Regions from separate parts of the Nocardiopsis sp. NPDC006139 genome, predicted to be linked through region 2. Evidence: predicted binding sites of a transcription regulator. Region 2 holds the regulator's gene; the other holds the start of a gene.
The links. The regulator HrcA, encoded in region 2, represses chaperone genes, less so after heat shock. The targets are predictions, from matches to a motif close to TTGGCACTCTCNNNNNGAGAGTGCCAA.
Positions count from the first base shown of each region.

Region 1: the regulator HrcA is predicted to act here: its motif matches at 4,800-4,826, upstream of ABZ249_RS17375 (FmdB family zinc ribbon protein).

Region 1 is NZ_JBEXTT010000012.1:16,204-24,037, reverse strand. Features, by position in the region: gene ABZ249_RS17405 (DUF4352 domain-containing protein) at 163-489, shown strand; gene ABZ249_RS17400 (hypothetical protein) at 574-798, shown strand; tRNA gene ABZ249_RS17395 (tRNA-Arg) at 1,035-1,107, opposite strand; gene ABZ249_RS17390 (D-alanyl-D-alanine carboxypeptidase family protein) at 1,541-2,653, shown strand; gene mscL (large conductance mechanosensitive channel protein MscL) at 2,734-3,141, opposite strand; gene ABZ249_RS17380 (Flp pilus assembly protein CpaB) at 3,308-3,961, opposite strand; gene ABZ249_RS17375 (FmdB family zinc ribbon protein) at 4,441-4,782, opposite strand; gene ABZ249_RS17370 (5-formyltetrahydrofolate cyclo-ligase) at 4,955-5,563, opposite strand; gene galU (UTP--glucose-1-phosphate uridylyltransferase GalU) at 5,702-6,655, shown strand; gene glp (gephyrin-like molybdotransferase Glp) at 6,786-7,834, shown strand, end outside.
Region 2 is NZ_JBEXTT010000006.1:87,744-95,577, forward strand. Features, by position in the region: gene ABZ249_RS09700 (LacI family DNA-binding transcriptional regulator) at 1-88, shown strand, start outside; gene hemW (radical SAM family heme chaperone HemW) at 156-1,388, shown strand; gene ABZ249_RS09710 (DUF4870 domain-containing protein) at 1,480-2,193, opposite strand; gene ABZ249_RS09715 (DUF4870 domain-containing protein) at 2,236-2,565, opposite strand; gene ABZ249_RS09720 (DUF3097 domain-containing protein) at 3,232-4,062, opposite strand; gene hrcA (heat-inducible transcriptional repressor HrcA) at 4,203-5,216, shown strand; gene dnaJ (molecular chaperone DnaJ) at 5,221-6,360, shown strand; gene ABZ249_RS09735 (16S rRNA (uracil(1498)-N(3))-methyltransferase) at 6,357-7,097, shown strand; gene ABZ249_RS09740 (hypothetical protein) at 7,201-7,834, opposite strand, start outside.

The DNA of each region.
Region 1 (7,834 bases), on a different contig from region 2:
CTCCCGCAGCCATCATCGGTCGGTCACTCTGCGTTGTCACCACGACACGGCGTTCCGGGGAGAAGTCCGTGCCGGCACCTGGCGAACGGCCGACCGGGGCCGGGGCGCTCCGCCGCGGAGGAGGAGCCCGAGCAGCCCGCCGAGGAGGAGCCCGCGGTCACCATGACCGCCACCCACGGGGGCACCACCGGGGACACCCTGGACGACACCGTCTACACGGTGGTCAACGTCGAGATCGTCAACGACAGCGAGGACTCGATCGAGGTCAACCCCATCTACTTCTCCGCCGAGCTGGCCGACGGCACCGTGGTCAGCGACTGGTCGGATGCGATCTTCGCCGACCTGGACAACCCGCTGGACGCCGTCACCCTCCAGCCCGGCCAGAAGGCGTCCGGCCAGATCGCCCTCGTCGGTGAGGTCGACGTGGCCGCCGTGACGATGGAAGAGCTGTTCGGCCTGGAGGACCCGGTCACCGCCACCGTCGAGTGACCCCCGCCCCCGCAGAGCCCCGGCCGTTCCCCGGTCGGGGCTCTCGTGTTGCCGGTGTCGTATGACACGTGGGGGTCTGGCGGCATGAGGCGAACGATCGTGAAGAGCGATGAGGCGCGCACGGGTTTCCGCCACCTGCTCGACGAGGTGGACGCCGGCGGCTGCGTCGAGGCGCGCCGCTACGGCCCCGGACCGGCGGGCCCGGGAACACCACGAGGGATCCGGCGCCGCACGGTGCGCACCCGCGAGCCGGCGGCCGCCCGCGCCCAGCGGGTCACTTCCACGGGCACACCGCGGCGACCCTGTTGACGGGGCCGGGCGCGGACGCGCGCACCGTCCGGGAGATCCTCGGCCGCTCGCAGACCGGCCGGACCGAGCGGTACATCCGCGCGTCCGGCGCGCTCGCCCGAGGCGCCAACGACCGGATGGGGTCGGTACTGCCGGATGACGTGTAGAGACGGGAGCCCCGTGGGTCGCGACCGGAATCGCGACCCACGGGGCTCCTCCCGTGCTGACTCTGCGATGCCCTCGCAGGTCACACCATGCGGCCCCAGCAGGATTCGAACCTGCGACACCCGCTTTAGGAGAGCGGTGCTCTATCCCCTGAGCTATGGAGCCATGGGTCGGTGGGCGGCCGACGCAGGTATGCGTTGCCCCGCCACCGGGCCAAGCCTAACCCAGGATGGGCGTACTCGGGGTGTCGAAGAGTGTCACGGCCCTCCGAGTGGGGGACTCTGCGTGCATGGCGGAGTACTCTGACCTACGATTGGTTGTCCTGGTGGCGGTGTGATGTTGTTCACGAGGGCTGTCTGGTTTGGTCCCGTTCCGTCCCCGCGCGGCGTGGTGCGGGCGGTTCGTGTGACCTACGGCACCGCAATGACCAGCGACGACATCGGCGGCCGAACGGTGCGCGCAGAACGGGGTGTTGTGCCCTCCCGGATTACGCGCGACTCGGCCGACCGTTCTCGCGTGACCGCAAGTGGACATGTAGTACGTTGCGTTGCGGCCACGGGTAGGCGTTCGAGGATTAGAAGCAGCCGGAGGAGCATTCGTGCCGTTCACCTCTGATTCGGCGCGGCGGGGACCCCGCGTATCGGAACCGGCGGATGGTGCGCCGTCCGCGGTCTCCCGCCGCGGCTGGCACGCCGGGCTCGCCCGGGCCCTCACCCTGTTGCTGGTCACCGGTCTGATGGTGGTCCCGCCGCCGCCGGTGGCGGTCGCGCCGGCCGCAGCCAGCCTGGAGGAGCTGCGCGAGCAGGCCGAGGCCGCCGCTGAGGAACTGGAAGACGCCACCGCCGAGTACACGGAGCGGCAGGAGGCGCTGGAGGAGGCCCAGGGCGAACTCGTGGAGACCATCCACGAGCTGCAGCAGACCGAGCTGGAGCTGGGCGAGATGCGCGAGCCGCTGGCGCAGCTGGCCAGCACCCTGTACCAGCAGCCCAGCGCCGGGCCTCTGGGCGTCCTGGTCGCCGGGGACCTCGACGAGGACCTGCAGACCCAGTCGTACGCGGCCAAGCTCTCGGAGAACAACGAGGTGCTCATCCAGGACGCCACCGACCTGCGCGACGAGCAGGTGGAGCTGGCCGGGCAGGCCCAGGAGCTGCAGACCACCACCCAGCTGGAGCAGGCGGCGCTGGGGGCCGAGGTGGAGCGGCTGCGCACGCGGTCGGAGGAGAGTACGCAGGCGCTCACCGACGAACTGGAGGCGCGCGGCATCGACCCCGACTCCTACATGGCCGCCGCCAACTGCGACCCGAGCAAGGCCGAGCTGGCCAGCGGCTACCCCAACGGCCTGCTGCCGTCGGAGGCCCTGTGCGAGCTCTACGACGGCAAGTTCCTGCGCGCCGACGCCGCCGTGGACTTCCTCGAACTCAACGTGAAGTACATCGAGCGCTTCGGCGAGAACATGTGCATCAACAGCGCCTACCGCGACCTGCCCAACCAGCACCGCGTCTACGCCGAGCAGCCCCCCGGCTTCGCCGCGGTCCCGGGCACCAGCAACCACGGGCTGGGGCAGGCCATCGACCTGGGGTGCGGCATCCAGAACTTCCGCTCGGAGAGATGGAACTGGATGGAGACCAACGGCGCCGACCACGGCTGGATCCATCCGGCCTGGGCCAAGTCGAGTCCGTTCGAGCCCTGGCACTGGGAGTACACCCGCTGAGTCGCGCTCCGCGTACCCGCCCCGGGCGGGGACGCGGGGACGGACCGGGGGCGGCCCGACCTGGCCGCCCCCGCGGCGTGTCAGACGGCGGTCTCCGGGACGACCTGGCTGGTGCAGGCCGGGCAGCGCTCGGCCTTCTTGTTGATCTCGGTGAAGCAGTGGGGGCACTCGCGGGTGGTGGCCTCCTCCGCCTTGACGTAGCGCTCCATCAGCTTGGCTACCGGCAGCACCACGAAGAAGTAGACGATCGACGCGGTGAGCAGGAACGAGATCGCCGCGTCGATGAACGCGCCGTACAGGAAGCGGCTGCCGTTGATCTCGAAGTAGAGGTCGCTGAAGGTGGGGATCCCGCCGAAGATGCCGATCAGCGGGGTGATGAACCCTTCCGTGAACGCGGTGACCAGGTTGGCGAAGACCGTGCCGATCACGACCGCCACCGCGAGCTGCACCAGGTTCCCCTGGAGCAGGAACTTCTTGAATCCATCCATGGCAAAAGCCCTACGTGTCTCGTTTGCTGTGCGGAACGCGCCCCCGCCGGGGGTCCGTGGCCGCACGCGCCGGGGGCACGGGACGAGGCGGGCGGGGCGCCCGGCCAGCTTTCACCACAAAAGGTCAGTGGTCAACTGCGGATGGTGATGGACGCAAGGTCAGCGGTCAGCCGCGGATGGTGATGGACAGCCGGGAGTCGACGGCGTGCCCGGCCAGTTCCCTGGCCTCCTGCGGGCTGGCCGCGATGAGGATCAGTGCACCGCCCTCGCCGCCGTGGTCGCTCTCGGACGGCACGGCCAGCACCGGGCGGCCCTCGACCACTTCCGCGGCCGGTCCGGCGCGGGCGGGGGCGAACTCGTCGCGGCCCCGCGCCGCCAGCACGTCCACCCGGTCGCCGGGGGAGAGCAGCGCCACCGCCCCGGGGTCGGCGACCCGCACGGGCACGGCGACCAGGCCGTCGCCGTAGGGCAGGGCGGGTGGGTCGGCCAGCCGGGCGTCGGTGACGACCTCCCCGCGGCGGACGGGGGCGTTGAGAGAGCGGCCCGCGGTCGCGGTGCCCGGCTCCAGGGCGCCCCGCGGGGCGAGGGCCGTGGGCAGGGAGGTGGGCGCGAGGTCGCCGGCGGCCAGCGGCCCGGAGGCGTCCAGGTCCCGGGCGGCGACCAGGACCTCGACGGTGGCGGGCGGCGGCGGGCGTACCGCCAGGACGGCGGCGGTCAGCGCTGCGGCGGTCAGCAGGGCGGCGAGGGTCCGCCGGTGCCGGTCCACGAAGCGGGTGAGCGCGCCGCGGTGCCGGTAGGGAGGACGAGGGGGCTCGGTCATGCCCCCAAAATAAGTCCGCCGGACCCGCCCGGACGGGTTGTCCACAGGCCCTTTTCCGCCTCGTCCGGGCCCCCGTCACTTCTCTGTCCTGTGCGTCTCAGAGGCGGTCGGAGAAGGCCGGACCGGTCCCGGCAGGGCCCCCGAGCGATCTCGGCCGGCACGGGGCCGGAGCGGCCTCCGGAACGGCCCGCGGCGGTCCCGGTGGGGGCCCGGCGATTCCGGCCGGTGCGGGGCCGCAGGGGCCTTCGGAACAGTCGACCGGAGTGGAGCCTGAGGGGTTGCCGGCCATCGGCCGGTGTGAACCGCGGCGTCTCCGGCCGGTGCGGCTCTGGGGCCCGGCCGAAGGTGGTTCAGGGACGGTCGGGGGAGGCCGGAGCGGTCACGGCCGAAGGCGGTTCAGAGGTGATCGGGGGCCGGACGCACCGCGCGCCGCCGAGTCACTCGGCGGCGCGGAGGAGTTCGGTCAACGGCCGGCGGCCTCAGCCGCCGGTCGCGGCGGTGGTCGCGGTGGCGGTGCTGCCGCTCGTGCTCTCGCTCTTGGCGGAGGAGGACGACGAGGAGGACTCCGAACCCGTGGACTCGGCCTTGCCGGAGGCGGGGGCGGTGGTGGCGCTGGAGCCGGTCAGGGAAGAGCTGTTGGAGGTCTTGCCGCTGTCGGTGCGGTAGAAGCCGGAGCCCTTGAAGACGATGCCCACGGCCGAGTAGACCTTGCGCAGTCGGCCCTCGCACTCGGGGCAGACGGTCAGGGCGTCGTCACTGAAGCTCTGCACGACCTCCATCTGGGCGCCGCACTCGGTGCACGCGTACTGGTACGTAGGCACTGTTCGGGTCCTCCTTGCTGGCACTCTCGCCCGTTGACTGCTAAATAGTACGCGCTCGACGACCGGGGACGTGACAGTGGGGACACCGGTCGCGGGCGTCGTCGCCGACCGGAGCGCGATCCTCCCTGTCAACGCCCTCCGGCGCCCGCTTAATCCCGCCGCCCGGCGGGGGCTACCGGCGGTCCGGCCACACGCCGGACCCGAACACGTGCAGGCCGCCGGGGGTCACCACCGCGTCCACCCGGAGGTCGTGCTCCTCGCGGGGCACCGCGTCCACGAACTCGCCCTCGTACACCACGGCGATCGCCGGGCAGTTCGGCCCGCGCAGCGACAGCGCCCGGTCGTAGCACCCGGCGCCCCGGCCCAGCCGCCCGCCGGAGCGGTCCACGGCCAGCGCCGGGCACACCACGGCGTCCGCGGTGGCCAGGGCCCCGGTCCCGTAGCGGCGCCCGGTGGGCTCCAGCAGCCCGTGCCCGGCGGGCTCCAGGCTCTGGGGGCCGTCGTAGGCCGCCCAGTCCAGGTTCCCGTCGGGCAGGAAGACCGGCAGCAGCACGTACGTGCCCCGCTTCCACAGCGCCGTGACGAGCCTGCGGGTGTCCGGCTCGGTGCCCACCGAGTAGTAGCAGGCCACGGTCCCGCTCATGGCCAGCCACGGCAGCGCGGTGAGGGTGTCGCGCACGGCCGAGCCGGCGCGTTCGCGCTCCCCGGGGTCCATCGCCCGGCGCGCCGCCAGGACCTCCCGCCGCATGCGCCGCTTCTCCGACCGTGTCGTCTCGTCCATGCGGCCAGTCTGTCAGCGCGCCGCCGGTGAACGGCGGGTGGCTTTCGCCCTACCCGGACCCGAAACAACCGGAACTTCTCGACACCCGGAACACCGGGGTGCATCGTGGGCGGCCGGAGACTGCCCTAGAGTGCCGACATGAATCCCAGCGACCTGCCAAACCCCGATCCCGCCCCCGTGACCAAGGCGGTCGTACCCGCGGCCGGTCTGGGGACCCGCTTCCTCCCGGCCACCAAGGCCACCCCCAAGGAGATGCTCCCGATCGTGGACAAGCCCGCGATCCAGTACGTCCTGGAGGAGGCGGTCGCCGCCGACCTGAACGACGTCCTCATGATCACGGGCCGCAACAAGCGCTCCATCGAGGACCACTTCGACCGGGCCTACGAGCTGGAGGAGGCGCTGGAGTCCAAGGGCGACGCCGAGCGGCTGCGCTCGGTCCGCGAGCCCAGCAACCTGGCGCAGGTCCACTACGTCCGCCAGGGGGAGCCGCGCGGCCTGGGGCACGCGGTGCTGTGCGCGGAGGCGCACGTGGGCGACAACCCGTTCGCGGTCCTGCTCGGCGACGACCTCATCGAGTCCGCCGAGCTGCTGCGCCGCATGATCGAGGTCCGCGCCAAGCACGGCGGCAGCGTGGTCGCGCTCATGGAGGTCGAGCCCGAGCAGGTCTCCCTCTACGGCTGCGCGGGCATCGAGGCCACCGACGAGGACGACGTCGTCGTGGTGACCGACCTGGTGGAGAAGCCCGCCCCTGAGCAGGCGCCCAGCCGCTGGGCGATCATCGGCCGCTACATCTGCGACCCGGCGGTCTTCCCGGTGCTGCACGAGACCCCGCCCGGCCGGGGCGGCGAGATCCAGCTCACCGACGCCCTGCGCGAGCTGGCCCGCCGCAAGCCCGAGGACGGCGGGGTGGTCCACGGCGTCCTGTTCCGCGGCCACCGCTACGACACCGGCAACAAGGCCGACTACATCCGCACCGTCGTGGACTTCGCCTGCCGCCGCCCGGACCTGGCCGACGAGCTGCTGCCGTGGCTGCGCGAGTTCGTCGACCGGCACGCCCCGGCGGACGGGCGGGGGAGCGGCTCCGGGGAGTGATCCCCCGGCGGTGCGGCGGGCGTGACGCACGGACCGGGGGCGGGTGACCGCCGGCCGGCCCGTGCCCGGCCACAATGGGCGTGGGCGCCCCCGGGCGCCCGCACCCTGGCCGCGAATCGGAGGAGCCCCCGTGAAGAGCGTCGAACAGCACATCGCCGACATCCTGGCCGTGGTGGACGACCCCCGGCCGGTCGAGGTCGACCTCTTCCAGGCGCACGGCACCGTCCTGGCCGGGACGGTCGCCTCCCCGGTCTCCCTGCCCGGCTTCGACAACTCCTCCATGGACGGCTACGCCGTGCAGGCCGCCGACCTGGCGGACGCCTCGCCCCAGGCCCCGGTCCTGCTCCCGGTGGTCGCCGACATCCCCGCGGGCGACCCGTCCCCGGCGGCCATCCGCCCCGGCATGTGCGCCCGCATCATGACCGGCGCGCCCCTGCCGGTCGGCGCCGACGCGGTCGTCCCGGTGGAGTGGACCGACGGCGGCACCGCCCGGGCCGCCTTCTCCCGGCCGGTCCGGGAGGGCAACGCGATCCGCCGGGCGGGCGGCGACATCGAGGCCGGAACGGTGGTCCTGGAGCCCGGCGCGCGCATCGGCGCCGGGGAGATGGGCGTGCTGGCCGCCGTGGGCCGACGCACCGTCCCGGTCTTCCCCCGCCCGCGCGTGGTGGTGCTCTCCACCGGCGAGGAGCTGGTGGAGCCCGGCCGCCCGCTGGGCCCCGGCCAGATCTGGGAGTCCAACAGCTTCATGGTGGCGGCCGCCGCCCGTGACGCGGGCTGCGAGGTGCACCGCCACGGGTTCGTCGGCGACGACCCGGCCAAGGTCCTGGACACCCTGGAGGGCCTCCTGGTCCGCGCCGACCTGCTCATCACCACCGGTGGGGTGAGCATGGGCGCCTACGACGTGGTCAAGGAGGTGCTCAGCGCCCAGGGCACCGTCGAGTTCGCCCAGGTGGCGATGCAGCCGGGCAAGCCCCAGGGGTTCGGCGTCATCGGCCCGGACCGCACCCCGATCATCACCCTGCCGGGCAACCCGGTGAGCGCGTTCGTCTCCTTCCAAGTGCTGGTCCTGCCGGTGCTGCGCCGCCTGCGCGGCCTGCCGCCGGCCCCGCTGGAGGGCGTCCGCGCCCGGCTGGCCGCGCCGGTCGCCTCGCCGCCCGGGCGCCGCTCCTACCTGCGCGG
Region 2 (7,834 bases):
GCGCGGCTCCACCGGCATCGCCCCCGGCGCCGGGCCGGGCGCCCCCCGCACCCCCGACGGCGCCGCCGTCCAGGGCTCCGCGCTCTGACCCCCGGCCGGGCCGGGGCGCGACCCGCCGGGACCGGGCACACACGCGGGTCGGTGACACTGGGTACATGCCTTCCGTTGCCCTCGACGGCGAACCCGTACCGCGCACCGGCGACCTGCCGGAGGCCTCCCTCGCCGAACTCGGCGACCGGCCGCTCGGGTTCTACGTCCACGTGCCCTTCTGCGTCACCCGCTGCGGCTACTGCGACTTCAACACCTACACCGCCGAGGAGCTGGTCTCCCGCGACGGAACGGCGGTCGCCTCCCGCGACACCTACGCCGACCAGGCCATCGCCGAGATCGCCCTGGCCGACCGGGTCCTGGCGGGCCCCCGGCCCCGGGTGAGCACCGTGTTCGTGGGCGGGGGGACCCCCACCCTGCTGGCCGCCGAAGACCTGGGCCGCATCCTCGCCGCCATCGCCGACCGGTTCGGCCTGGAACCGGGCGCGGAGGTCACCACCGAGGCCAACCCCGAGACCGTCACCCCCGAGTACCTGTCCCGTCTGCGCGAGGCCGGGTTCACCCGGGTGTCGTTCGGCATGCAGAGCGCCCGGGCGCACGTCCTGCGCGTCCTGGAGCGCGGCCACACCCCCGGCCGCCCCGAGCAGTGCGTCGCCTGGGCCCGCGAGGCCGGGTTCGAGCACGTCAACCTCGACCTCATCTACGGCACCCCCGGGGAGGAGGACGACGACTGGCGGGCCTCCCTGGACGCCGCCGTGGCCGCCGGCCCCGACCACGTCTCCGCCTACTCCCTCATCGTGGAGGAGGGCACCCGCCTGGCCGCCCGGGTGCGCCGCGGCGAGCTCGCCGAACCCGACGACGACACCATGGCCGACCGCTACCTCATGGCCGACACGGTGCTCGCCGAGGCCGGGTTCACCCCCTACGAGGTGTCCAACTGGGCGCGCACGCCCGAGGGCCGCAGCAGGCACAACATGCTCTACTGGACCGGAGCCCACTGGTGGGGCGTGGGCCCCGGAGCGCACGGCCACGTGGGCGGCACGCGCTGGTGGAACGTCAAGCACCCGGCCGCCTACGCCGCCCGCCTGGCCCAGGGCTCCAGCCCGGCCCAGGCCCGCGAGGTGCTCACCGCGCAGGAGCGCCGCTTCGAGCGGGTGCTGCTGGAGCTGCGGATCGAGCAGGGGTGCCCGCTGGACCTGCTCGAACCCCCGGGCCGGGAGGCCGCCGCCCGCGCCGTCGCCGAGGGGCTGCTGGACGCCGACGCGCACCGCGCCGGCCGCGCCGTGCTCACCCGCCGGGGGCGGCTGCTCGCCGACGCCGTGGTCCGCGACCTCACCTGAGCGGCGCCCGCCGCGAGCGCGGCGGGGGGACGCACGACGAGGGGCCCGGTCCGAGGACCGGGCCCCTCGCGGCGTCCGCGGAGCGGTCGGCCTACTTGATCCAGGAGACGTTGAACGGGTAGCGGTACCACTCGCCCTTGTTGGCGGCGACGCCGCCCAGGATGCCGAAGACGACGGCGGCGACCCAGCACAGGAACCAGGTGATCATCCCGATGAAGACGAACATCAGGATGCTGGACACCACGTAGCCGATGAGGACCAGCAGCTGGAAGTTGAGGGCCTGGGCCGCCTGGTCGCGGACGAACGGCGACTCCTCGCGCTTGATCAGGTAGATGATCAGCGGGACGATGAAGCCGAGCAGGCCGCCGCCCAGGTGGGCGAACAGGCCGAACTGCCGCTCGTCCTGGCTGGGCGGGGCGCCCGTGGCCGAGCCCGGCTGGGCGCCGTAGCCGCCGTACGGGTAGCCGGCCGCCTGGTAGCCGCCGGTCTGGTCCTGGTACCCGCCCGGGGGCGGGTAGCCCCCGGGGGCTCCGGGCGGCGGCGGGTAGCCGCCGGGCTGCTGGGCGCCGGGGGGCGGGTAGCCGCCGGACGGGTCGTGGTGGCCGGGTGCCGCGTGGCCGCCGGAGGGGTTCTGCTGACCGGGCGCGGGGTAGCCGCCGGACTGGTCCTGGTAGCCGGGCGCCGGGTAGCCGCCGGAGGGGTTCTGCTGACCGGGCGCGGGGTAGCCGCCGGACTGGTCCTGGCCGCCCTGCTGCGGGTGCTGGCCGTAGGGGTCTTCCGGCGGTGGCGTGTTGGGGTAGGACATCTCGGGTTCCTTAGGGACGGGTGCGTTCGCGGGTGCGGTCGGTCACTTGAGCAGACGGATGCTGAACGGGTAGCGGTACCACGCCCCCTTGTTGGCTCCGTTGGCTCCTAGGACGCCGAACACGATCGAAACGATCCAGATCAGGGCGATCAGCAGGGAACCGATCCACGACAGGTTCGGGAAGAAGATACCCAGACCGATGAAGACCACCCCGGCGAAGATGTACGGGATGAGCAGCGTGATCTGGAAGTTCGCCGCCTCGGAGGCGTGGTGGCGCACGTACGGCGAGGTGTTCCGCCTGGCGAAGTAGATCGCCAGCGGGGGGATCCAGCCCAGGCAGGCGATGATGAAGCCGGACAGGTGGGCGAGCATCGCCATCAGGACGTCGTTGTCGCCGCTCTGGGCCGGGGCGCCGGAGGCACCGGCCCCGGGTTGCGGCTGCCCGTACTGCGGCTGCCCCTGCGGTACACCGTACTGCGGCTGTCCCTGGGGCTGCGGCTGCTGCGGGGCCCCGCCGTACGGGCCCTGGTCCCCGTAGGGCGGCTGGGCCTGGGGCTGCGGCGGGCCGTAGTGCGGGGCGCCGGGCGCCGGGGCGAAGCCGGGCTGGCCCTGTCCGTACTGCGGCTGCTGTGCCTGCGGGGGCTGCGCCTGGGGCTGTTCGTACTGCGGCTGCGGCTGTCCGCCGTACTGCCCGTGGCCGGGCTGTCCGCCCGAGGGCTGCCCGTACTGCCCGTACCCCGGCTGCGCGCCCGAGGGGCCGTGGGCGGGGTACCCGCCGGACGGCTGCTGTGCGCCGTACTGCTCGTGCCCCCGCTGCTCACCGTACTCCGGGGAGTAGGGGGACGGCGCCTGCGGCTGCTCGCCGGAGGGCGGGCCCTGGTTCGGGTCCTCCGGGGACGGGGGATTCGTCGGGGTCTCGCTCATGCTCTTCCTCGGCTCCGCTGGTGAGGGGCGCTATCTCGTGTCTACCGGGCCGTACCGACGACCGGAGGCAGAAACCGGCCTCGTGTCCGGTCTGAATCCTAGGCGCAAGGGGGGTCACGGTCCGTGCGGGCCGGTGACGAAATCGATGAGTTCCTCCACCCGACCCGACAGGGCCGGTTCCAGGTCAGCATAGGTTCGCACCGAACCCAGGATCCGGCGCCACGCCTCACCCGTGCTCATCCGCCAGCCCAGCGCCTCCAGGACCCCCTCCTTCCAGGGGACCCCCCTGGGCACCTCGGGCCAGGCGCGGATGCCCAGCGCGGCCGGCCGCACGGCCTGCCACACGTCGACGTAGGGGTGGCCCGCCACCAGGACGTCCCCGCCCCGCACCCGCTCGGCGATCCGCGACTCCTTCGACCCCGGCACCAGGTGGTCCACCAGGACCCCCAGGCGCCGCCCCGGGCCGGGGGTGAACTCCGCCACGATCGCGGGCAGGTCGTCGACCCCCTCCAGGAACTCGACGGCCACCCCCTCCACGCGCAGGTCGTGCCCCCACACCTTCTCGACCAGCTCCGCGTCGTGGGCGCCCTCGACGTAGATCCGGCCCTCCCGGGCCGTGCGCGCCCTCAGGCCCTGGACGGCGACCGAACCGGAGGCGCTGCGCAGCGGCCCCCGCGGAGCAGCGGACGGCCGCACCAGGGTCACCGGCTCGCCGTCCACCAGGAAGGCGGCCGGTTCCAGTGCGAACACCCGGCGCCGCCCGTGCCGGTCCTCCAGGGTCACGGTCGCCTTGTCCCAGCCGACCACCGCGCCGCAGAACGCCTCCCCGGCGTCCTCCACCACGAGGTCGCGGTCGAGCGGGACCTCGCGGACCCTCCGCTCAGGGCGGTTGCGCGCCGAGGCCAGCACATCGCGGCCGTACCGGCCGGTTCCCTTGGTAGCCACGGTGGTGCAGTCTACAGACGGCGCCCCCCGCCGGCGGGGAAGGCGCCGCGCCGGCGCCGCCCCCGCCCGCGGAGCGGCCGGGGTTTGCGTCCGGGCATAGAATTAGCACTGAGGACCATCGAGTGCCAGGAGGTGGCGAGTTGCTGGATGAGCGCAAGCTCGCGGTCCTGCGTGCCGTCGTCGAGGACTTCGTCAGCACCAACGAACCGGTGGGGTCCAAGGCCCTCGCCGACCGCCATCGGCTCGGGGTCTCCCCGGCCACCATCCGCAACGACATGGTCGCGCTGGAGGAGGACGGGTACATCACCCAGCCCCACACCAGTGCCGGGCGCGTGCCCACGGACAAGGGGTACCGGCTCTTCGTCGACCGCCTGTCCTCGGTCAAGCCCCTCTCGGCCGCGGAGCGCCGCGCCATCGAGTCGTTCCTCAACGGCGCCGTCGACCTCGACGAGATCGTCGCCCGCACGGTCCGGCTGCTCGCGCAGCTCACCCGCCAGGTGGCGATCGTCCAGTACCCGTCGCTGACCCGCTCCTCCGTCCAGCACGTCGAGCTGGTGCCCCTCGCGGGCCAGCGGCTCATGCTGGTGGTCATCACCGACACCGGCCGGGTCGAGCAGCGCGTCATCGACGGCCTGGGGGAGGTCGACGCCGACGCGGTCGCCGACCTGCGCGGCATGCTCATCCGGGCCACCGCCGGCCTGCACCTCGCGGAGGTCCCCGGCGCGGTCGAGGACCTGCCACAGCAGGTACCCGAGGAGAACCGCGCCATGGCGGCGTCCGTCCTGTCCGTACTGCTGGAGAGCCTGGTCGAACGCCACGAGGAGAAGCTGGTCCTCGCGGGCACGGCCAACCTCGCGGCCGTCGATTTCGCCGCCAGCCTGAGGGACGTCCTGGAGGCGTTGGAAGAGAACATGGTCCTCATCCGTTTGCTGGGTGAGGCGAAGGACCCGTCGATGCTCACGGTGCGCATCGGCGCGGAGAACTTCCACGAGGGGCTGCGGTCCACCTCGGTCGTGTCGGCCGACTACGGTGTGGGAAACCAGTCGCTCGCCAAGATCGGTGTCGTGGGACCCACCCGGATGGACTACCCCGGGACGATGGGGGCGGTACGCGCCGTTGCTCGGTATGTCGGACAGATTTTGGCAGGACAGTAACTCAGTGGCCAGAGACTATTACCAGGTCCTCGGTGTGCGTCGCGACGCTTCCAAGGACGAGATCAAGAAGGCGTACCGCAGGCTCGCGCGCGAGCTGCACCCGGACATCAACCCGGACCCCGCCACCCAGGAGCGCTTCAAGGAGGTGACCCAGGCCTACGAGGTCCTCTCCGACGAGAACAAGCGCCGGATGTTCGACATGGGCCAGGACCCCTTCGCCCCGGGCGGGGGCGGCGCGGGCGGCTTCGGCGGCGCCGCCGGGTTCCCGTTCGACGACATCATGAACGCCTTCTTCGGCGGCGGCCAGGCGGGCGGACGCGGCCCCCGCGAGCGCGTCCGGCGCGGGCGCAGCATCAAGATCCGCGTCGAGCTGGACCTGGCCGAGACCGCGTTCGGCGTCACCAAGGAGATCACCTTCCCCACCGCCATCCTGTGCGCCACCTGCCAGGGCGAGGGGACGGCCGCCGGCACCCACCGCACCACCTGTGACATGTGCCACGGCCAGGGCGAGGTCTCCCAGGTCACCCGCTCCTTCCTCGGGCAGGTCATGACCTCCCGCCCCTGCCCCCAGTGCGGCGGCCAGGGCTCGGTCATCCCCGACCCCTGCCCCGACTGCGCGGGCGAGGGCCGGGTGCGCGAGAAGGTCACCCGCACCGTCAAGATCCCCGCGGGCGTCGACGACGGCACCCGCATCCAGCTCGCCGGCGAGGGAGAGGTCGGCCCCAACGGCGGCCCGCGCGGCGACATCATCCTGGAGATCGTCCAGCGGCCGCACCCCACCTTCGAGCGGCGCGGCGACGACCTGCACTGCACGGTCACCGTCCCCATGACGGCGGCCGCGCTGGGCGCCTCCTTCGCCTTCGAGACCCTCGACGGCACCGAGAACATCGACCTGCGCCCGGGCACCAACTCCGGCCACGTCATCACCCTGCCCAACAAGGGCGTCACCCACCTCGACGGCGGCGGCCGGGGCGACCTGCGCATCCGCGTCGACGTGGAGACCCCGGGCAAGCTCGACGAGGAGCAGGAGGGGCTGCTGCGCAAGCTCGCCGAGCTGCGCGGCGAGGACCGCGCCCCGGGCCGGTTCAGCCCCGGCCACGGCGGCCTGTTCGCCAAGCTCCGCGACGCCTTCGGCGCCAAGTGACGCCGCCGGTCTTCCTCGCCGACACGGCCGAGCTGGCGGCCGACACCGTCACCCTCACCGGCCCGGAAGGGCACCACGCCGCCGCGGTGCGGCGCCTGCGGGCCGGTGAGGCCGTCGACCTGTCCGACGGGCTGGGACTGCGGCTGCGCTGCACGGTCGTCGACACCGGCAGGGACCACATCGTCTGCCGGGTCCTGGAGCGGATCCGGGAACCCGCTCCGCGCCCGCGGCTGACCGTGGTGCAGGCCCTGGCCAAGGGCGACCGCGGCGAGACCGCCGTGGAGACGATGACCGAGGCCGGGGTCGACGCGATCGTCCCCTGGTCGGCCGAGCGCAGCATCACCCGCTGGAAGGGCGACCGGGCCGCCAAGTCACTGGCCAAGTGGCGGGCCACCGCCCGCGAGGCCGCCAAACAGGCCCGCCGGGCCCGGCTGCCCGAGGTGGCCGAGCCCGCCGACCGGACCGCCGTCGCCGAGCTGCTGGCCGCCGCCGACCTGGGCGTGGTCCTGCACGAGGACGCCGGCCTGCGGCTGTCGCAGGTGCCGGTCCCCGCCGACGGCGACGGGGCGGGCGTGGTCCTGGTGGTGGGCCCCGAGGGCGGCTTCTCCGACGCCGAACTGGACGCCTTCGACGCCGCGGGCGCCGTGCGCGCCCTGCTGGGCCCCACCGTCCTGCGCACCTCCACGGCGGGGGTGGCCGCGCTCTCCGTGCTCCAGGCCCGCACCGGGCGCTGGTAGCCCGCGGGACCCGGCCGCCGCCGAGCCGGCCGCACACAGAAGAACAGAAGAAGGGGGCCTCCCGGGATCAGACCCGGGAGGCCCCCTTCTCCACGTCCACGCGCTACTCCGTGGCGGAGGCACCCGACGAGGACTGCTGCTCGGTCCCCTCGGTGCCGGTGGAGCCGCCGCCGGTACCGCCGGTGCCGCCACCGGTGTCGCCGCCGGAACCACCGCCGGTGCCGCCGGGCTCCTCACCGCCGGTGCCGCCACCCGGCTCACCGGTGCCGCTGCCGGGGGAGGGCTCCTCGGAGGGGGCGCACTCCTCGTCCTTCTGCCCGTCCGCGTCCTCCTCCTTGTCGTCGGCCGACGCGGTCGGGGGGACCGACGGGCAGGTCGAGGTCGCGGTGGGGCCGTCGCCGTCCTCCCCGCCCTCGGCGGGCGCGCTCGGCTCGGTCGAGGGCTCGGGGGAGGGCTCCGGCGCGGAGGTCTGCGGCTCCGGCGCGGGGGCCTCCTCCTCCAGGGTGGGCGCGGCCACCCCGCCGCCGTCCTGCTCCGGCGGGGTGCCGAACCTGTCGGCGCCCGCGGGCACCATCTCCAGCACCTGCTCGCGCACCTGGGGCGTGGACATGGCCACCGAGGCTGCGATGAGCACGGCACCGGCCACGGCCAGCGCCGGGCGCAGCCACGGGAGCCCGAACCAGGCGCCGCCGCGGCGGGCGGCGGTCCGCTCGCGGATGAGGTTCAGGGCCTCGGGC